Regions from separate parts of the Priestia sp. 179-F W1.4 NHS genome, predicted to be linked through region 3. Evidence: riboswitches for the same ligand, from Rfam matches in the RefSeq annotation. Region 3 holds a riboswitch; each other region holds the start of a gene.
What was found. Region 3 has a riboswitch for cobalamin ahead of nikA (nickel ABC transporter substrate-binding protein). Riboswitches for the same ligand answer to the same signal wherever they lie in the genome.

Region 1 (2,271 bases), on a different contig from region 3:
CTGTATGGGATTTGTATGCAAAGCGCCAAAATAAGCCCTTAGCTGAAGTAATTGGCGGAGTAAGGCCTGCTGTAGAAGCTGGAGTGGTAGTTGGCTTAAACGATATTTCCATCATGAAAGAACAAATAAAGACTTATATGAAAGATGGTTATAAGCGCTTTAAAGTGAAAATTAAGCCAGGCGCTGACTATGAGCTACTGAAACAAATTCGAGATGAATTTCCAAGCATTCCTCTTATGGCTGATGCCAATTCAGCCTATACGTTAAGCGATAGTGATTCATTGAAAAAACTAGATGAATTGAATTTAATGATGATCGAACAGCCGTTAAGTTCGGATGATATCCTTGATCATCGATTATTACAAAAGCAAATGAAGACGCCGATTTGCTTAGATGAAAGCATTGTGAGCTATGAAGATGCACGTCATGCAATCGAACAAAAAAGCTGCAAGATTATCAATGTGAAAATCGGTCGAGTTGGCGGAATGTCTGTAGCAAAAAAAATTCATGATTTATGCTCCCTACACGGTGTAAGGCTTTGGGTTGGCGGAATGTTAGAAGCCGGGATTTCACGAGCTCATAACATCGCCCTTGCCACACTGCCTTCTTTCACGATACCAGGTGACATTTCTGCGTCGTCTCGCTATTGGGAAAAAGATATTATTAAGCCCGAAGTAGAGGTAGAAGCCGGAGTAATAAAGGTGAAGGAAAAACCGGGGATCGGATACGATATTGATAAAAAGTTTATCAAAACAATCACAGCATTTGAAAAAGAATACAAATAATTAAAAACCGTTTTTTATGAAAAACGGTTTTTTTATTGATGTTGGCAATGTTTAGTAGAAAAATAGGACAAATTTTTTAAAAAGAGCACATTGTTCCATCAAGCGTGTCAAAACATGTTATGATGGAGTAGTTTGATGAAAAAAGTCGAAGGATTTTATCGTAAAAAACAAAATTATTTTTGAAAATAGGTTGATAGTTTTCTAAGTTGTCCTATATAATGTGTTTATAACATAACACAATATGTTGTTTGTTAAACAATAATAAAATACTATATTTTGTGTTTTCCAGTGAAAAAGGTGTCTGATAAAAAGACTTAAAAGGGAATTTGGTGAAAATCCAAAGCTGTCCCCGCAACTGTGAATGCTGATGAAATAAGGAGATCCACTGTGAGTAAACATCATGGGAAGGCCTTAAAGTAAAAAGAAGCATAAGTCAGGAGACCTGCCTTTTTTATGTCGTTTTATCTTCTTCGGGAGGTGAGAGGGTAGAGCGAGGATTGAGAAAAGACTTAGTGTCTTCTTCTATCTTCGTTCTATTCGCTCACCGAGGTACGGTGAGCGATTTTTTATTTTGAAGTGAAGAGAGGAGCCATATTTATGGTGAATACATTAAAGCCTACAATTCTACATGAATTAACTGCATATATTGAACGTTTAAAAAAAGAATTTACGCAGCTTGATTTTTCTTTGTATGAGGAAAAGGTTATTCAAACTGTTACAGTAAAGGAAAATATGACGGACGAAAAGGTTGCAAACGTACTAATTTTGGCAGCCCTAGAGCGTATTTCAATGGAAGAACCAGATTGGACGTACGTGGCGGCAGACGTCTACTTAAACGAACTATATCGAAAAGCAGCGGACAACCGAGGTTATGATAAAAAAGAGAAGTACGGTTCGTTTTATCAGCTTATTCAAGAACTAACAAAAATCGGCATTTATAATAAACAGCTATTAAAAACATATACAGAAGAAGAAATTAATGAAATTGCTTCAGTCATTATTCCTGAACGCGATCGTTTATTTACATACATTGGATTGCTGACATTAGCAGATCGCTATTTAGCGACATCACATGATAAGCGTGTATACGAATTACCGCAAGAACGTTTTCTTATCATTGCTATGACGCTGATGTCTCAAGAAAAGAAAGAAAATCGAACAGCATTAGTAAAAGAAGCGTACTGGGCGCTTTCTAGTCTATATATGACGGTTGCCACACCAACACTCTCAAACGCAGGAAAGAGCTACGGACAGCTATCTAGCTGCTTTATTGATACGATTGATGACAGCTTACGCGGTATTTATGATAGCAATACAGATTTGGCCACGCTTAGTAAAAATGGAGGCGGAATTGGTGTCTACCTCGGTCATATTAGAAGCCGAGGAAGTGATATAAAAGGTTTTAAAGGCGTATCATCAGGAACAATTCCATGGATGAAACAGCTAAATAATACGGCTGTAAGTGTCGATCAGCTAGGTCAACGAC
Region 2 (2,271 bases), on a different contig from region 3:
GCTCTTTCTTTTAACCAAACCGCTGTCATCAACCCTACGATTTGCTCATGGCGCACATTTTCTTTCATCAAATATTGCTCATACTCTAAAGAAGGGGTATCTGAATAATAGTCTTTATGAACAAATCGATTGTAAAAGGTGTCCGTTTCCGTGATGCCTGTTCCTAAAACGCCTGAGCTGTATGTTTTATAAGAAGTCTCGGTTTTCATGATTAAAAGCTCAGGCCGTTCTTCAATTTTAAGATGTGAAAAGGGACCAATCCCCTTTTCAATTCGAACTGGAATATGGTCCCTCTTTTTATTTATTGTACACCTCAGGGTATACTGCTTTTGCTAAGTCCTCTAAGCCATCTACAATACGAGGTCCTAAGCGGTTGATTTTGTTTTGATCAACCTTTTCAATATTCCCCTCTTTTACAGCAGTCATGCTGCTCCAAGCGGGACGCTTCATAATCTCATTTTTGTCTGCATCATACGTTGCGATAATAACGTCAGGGTTTAACTTAACAACTTGCTCTTCAGAAAACTTAACCCAACCCTTTTCACTAGCCGCTACGTTATCAGCACCGATCATAGTAAGCATTTCGTTCATGAACGTACCTTTTCCTGTTGTATAAATCTCAGGAGCTCCCGATACCTCTATCCATACTTTTTTACGATCTTCTTTTGAAATCGTTTTTGCTTTTTTCTCAATTGAAGCTACTTTTTCTTTCATGTCTTTAATTGTTTGATTAGCTTCTTTTGTTTTACCCGTTAATTTACCAATTTGCGTAATAGAATCATAAACCGTATCAAACGTTGTTGAATCTTTTACAACAAATACCGGAATACCCGCACTTTCAATTTGTTTAAATACTTCATCTGAAACGCCCATACTTGAAGCGTGTGCCAGTACTAAATCAGGATTTAAAGCAATAACTTTTTCTGCATTAACGTTCATATCTCCCACCTGCGCTTTTTTCTTTACGCTTTTAGGATAATCATCGTTGCTTGTGACACCGACTAACTCTTTTTCAAGGCCAAGGGCATATACAATCTCCGTATTACTTGGCATTAATGAAACAATTTTCTTAGGCTGTTTTTTCAACGTAATTTCTTTATCACGCGCGTCTTTTACCTTCACTGGAAACGCAGCTTGTGACGTTTGTTCTGTATCTTGCTTCGTTTTTTTATCACTGTTGCTTTTGCTGCCTGCACCGCATGCAGCAAGTACGATGACTAACAGCGCAATAATGGAATACGAAAGCCATTTTTTCATCTAAATACTCCCCCTATATATTGTTCATTGTGAATACGAAACCTCCACGTTAAAGAAAAAGCAAATGATCATGCAAAAAGCAGCGCTATCCCGTTTTTTCCGCTTTGACTATGTATACTGCTCGGCAGCAGCTTCAAAATAAAAAAGCTTTACTTTCAATTGAAAGCAAAGCAGGTAACGTCAAGATAAGCAGGAAAAGAATCCGTTAACTATACTTGATATGTATGTTCATTACCCTGCTTCACCCTTCCTCGAAGGTTTCACAGCTAACAATAAGGCAGGTCTCCTGACTTACGCACAAAGCGCTTACAGTGGCGGGACCGCGCTGGTTTTTCACCAGACTTCCCTTTTCACTCAATCTTTAAATTGAGACCTTATTGCTTTACGATTATTCACTTGTCCTAGTATACCCCACTCATCGAAAAATGGAAATAGCCATTCTCACAAAAAAAGCTGCGAGAATGCTCTCGCAGCTTAGGGAATTAAAGAGTTTCTAAAAATTCACGGACCGCTTCAGGCGTTTTAGCATTTGCACTGTGCAGGTGCGCAATTTTTTCACCGTTTTTATATACAAGAAGAGAAGGAATACCCATTACATTGTTTTCAGCAGAAAGTTCTTCAAACTCATCCTTGTCAATTTTAAACCATGCTTTATCTGTATTTTCGTCAACGATTTCATCAATAAACATATCCAAACGTTTGCAATCAGGACACCACGTTGTCGTAAAAATCCCAACGCTTAGTGTTTCATTCTTAATTTGTTGGCGAAATTGTTTTTCTTCCGTAAATTGTTTCATTGTGTTACCTCCAGCGTCTATTCGTTCCTTCCTACAATTCTATAGTAAGAAGTCTGACTTCATTATAAACGATTTTTTTATCGTTGTGCTAATGTTTCAGCTTATTTAGACCATAACGGTTTTAGACGTAAAAAAATGCTAGCTTAAAAAAGCTAACATTTCGAAATTGTAGAATGTTGTGTCTATTATCAGCTGAACCACTTAGGCGGCATGTTTC
Region 3 (2,271 bases):
AAGCTGAGCAATTAAAGGCAGTTCTGGCAAAGAACTGTATGTGACAAGAGAGAGCGATAGTGGCTTTCCATTTTTGATTGCTTTGTCATTTTTGATTTGATAGCCTGCTTTCTCTAAATATTTTTTAGCAGATGTCATACCTCTTTGCTCATTAGCAGTACTATCAGCAAAAGGAAATTGGGGTAAAAATGGACCTCGAGCCGCTGCCGCTTGATTGTTCATGATGCTGCTAACAATTTCTTTTCGGTTCAATAAGGTATCGATAGCTTTTCTTACATTTTCGTCTTTTAATGCGTCATTGGTTTGATTATAAAGTAATAAATGTGTACGCACACTGGGTACTCCACTTACTTTAAAAGACGGATCTGTTTGTAAAGTGCCCAAGCTTTCTAAAGGCGGGCGATAAATAATATCGGCTGTTCCAGATTGAAGAGCAGCAACTCGCGCATTAGCATCTTCGTTAAATCCAAAGATCGCACTTTTCAATTTCACTTTTCCACCCCAATAATTTTCATATCTTTCTAATTTTACTTGATTTCCTTGATCAAAAGACAAGACGCGAAATGGACCCGTACCAATGGGCTTCTTAGCTATATTAGAAGCATCAACATCTATAATAGCTGTATTTGGATGCACTAATTCAGAAGGAAATTTAGGCATTGGTTCTTTTAATGTAATTGTCAGCGCATGACTGTTCGCTTTCATTTCTTTAATATTCAAAGCGTTTTTCATCGCATAACTTTGATCTATCGTTCTTTGAAGAGAAGACTTAACGGCATTTGCATCCAGCGCTTTTCCATTTTGAAACGTGATGTTCTTTCTTATCATAAATGTCCATGTAAGGCCGTTATCTTTCGTTTCCCACTTTTCAGCAAGCCAAGGCTTTATTTTTAAATCTTCGTTGATTTTAACAAGCGTCTCCCCTACTCCCCCACGAACTGCTGTATAATTATCGTCCGTATGAGGATCAAGCGTTGCAGATGTAAAATTAAATAAAAACGTCACACTTTTATCCGTTTTCTTTCTTTCTTTTATACTTACGCTCTCTTCATTAGGAGCGCAAGCAGTGAGGCAAAGTAACACGAGAAATATCATAGATACAAGTTTTTTATTATTTATCATTCATTTTTCCACCTTCTATTTTAATACACAAAAAAAGCACTTCTAAAAAGAAGTGCTTGCCTTCACAACAAATTCAGATAAACGTATCCCTTGTTTATCGTATTTTTGATTCTGCCAAAACACCTCCCTATCCTCGTAGGTTATTGTGTGCTGCGATTTATGGCAGGTCTCCTGGCTTCAAGTCATTGCCTTATGCCGCCTTCCCGTCTCTAAATAGACAGTGGCTTTTTGACATAAGGCTCCTTGTTACAGTGGCGGGACCGCTCCGGATTTTCACCGGATTCCCTTTTAAGGCAATTGAAAAACAATTGCCACCATAAAAGCTGGTTATTTAATTTAGTAGCGTGCTCTTGAAACTCTAGAAGTGGAAGCTGATGGTGAAATATCTTCATCATCAAATCCAGTGGCAATAACGGTTACCATCATTTCGTCCTTTAAATCTTCATTAATCACAGATCCAAAAATCATATTTAAGTCCTGATCAGAAGCGGACGTGACAATATCTGCTGCTTCCTGTACTTCGTAAAGACTCAAGCTGCTACCGCTCGTAATGTTCAGCAGCACGCCTCTTGCTCCATCAATCGATGCATCTAGCAGCGGACTAGAAATCGCTTTTTTCGCTGCTTCAATTGCTCGATCTGATCCCGAAGCTCGTCCGATACCCATAAGCGCAAATCCTTGATTAGACATAATTGTTTTTACATCAGCAAAGTCAAGGTTAATCAGCCCCGGAACAGCGATTAAATCTGAAATACCTTGAATACCTTGGCGAAGAACATTATCTGCTTCACGGAATGCTTCAAGCATAGGTGTCTTTTTATCAACGATTTCAAGCAAGCGGTCGTTTGGAATGACAATAAGGGTATCTACCGATTCATTCATCGCAGTAATACCGCCTACTGCTTGCTTGGTACGTTTATTTCCTTCAAACTTGAAAGGGCGAGTAACTACTCCAATTGTTAAAGCATTTAGTTCACGGGCAATTTGAGCAATAACCGGAGCTGCTCCAGTACCAGTGCCTCCCCCCATGCCAGCTGTTACGAATACCATATCTGCGCCTTGCAGTACTTCTTGAATTTGCTCTCTGCTTTCTTCTGCAGCTTCTCTTCCTACTTCTGGATTAGCTCCTGCACCTAATCCTCGCGTTAA

Region 1: it holds a riboswitch for cobalamin, as region 3 does, so the genes downstream of both, ACH0CI_RS00075 (ribonucleoside-diphosphate reductase subunit alpha) here and nikA (nickel ABC transporter substrate-binding protein) in region 3, are expected to answer to the same signal.
Region 2: it holds a riboswitch for cobalamin, as region 3 does, so the genes downstream of both, ACH0CI_RS16085 (ABC transporter substrate-binding protein) here and nikA (nickel ABC transporter substrate-binding protein) in region 3, are expected to answer to the same signal.

What each region holds. Positions count from the first base shown of each region.
Region 1 covers NZ_JBIQFF010000001.1:17,143-19,413, forward strand. Annotated here, with positions in the region: gene menC (o-succinylbenzoate synthase) at 1-785, shown strand, start outside; cobalamin riboswitch at 1,064-1,249, shown strand; gene ACH0CI_RS00075 (ribonucleoside-diphosphate reductase subunit alpha) at 1,383-2,271, shown strand, end outside.
Region 2 covers NZ_JBIQFF010000003.1:175,861-178,131, reverse strand. Annotated here, with positions in the region: gene ACH0CI_RS16090 (adenosylcobinamide amidohydrolase) at 1-209, opposite strand, end outside; gene ACH0CI_RS16085 (ABC transporter substrate-binding protein) at 298-1,257, opposite strand; cobalamin riboswitch at 1,517-1,649, opposite strand; gene ACH0CI_RS16080 (thioredoxin family protein) at 1,740-2,054, opposite strand; gene ACH0CI_RS16075 (YpjP family protein) at 2,243-2,271, opposite strand, start outside.
Region 3 covers NZ_JBIQFF010000008.1:100,766-103,036, forward strand. Annotated here, with positions in the region: gene nikA (nickel ABC transporter substrate-binding protein) at 1-1,122, opposite strand, end outside; cobalamin riboswitch at 1,266-1,456, opposite strand; gene ftsZ (cell division protein FtsZ) at 1,459-2,271, opposite strand, start outside.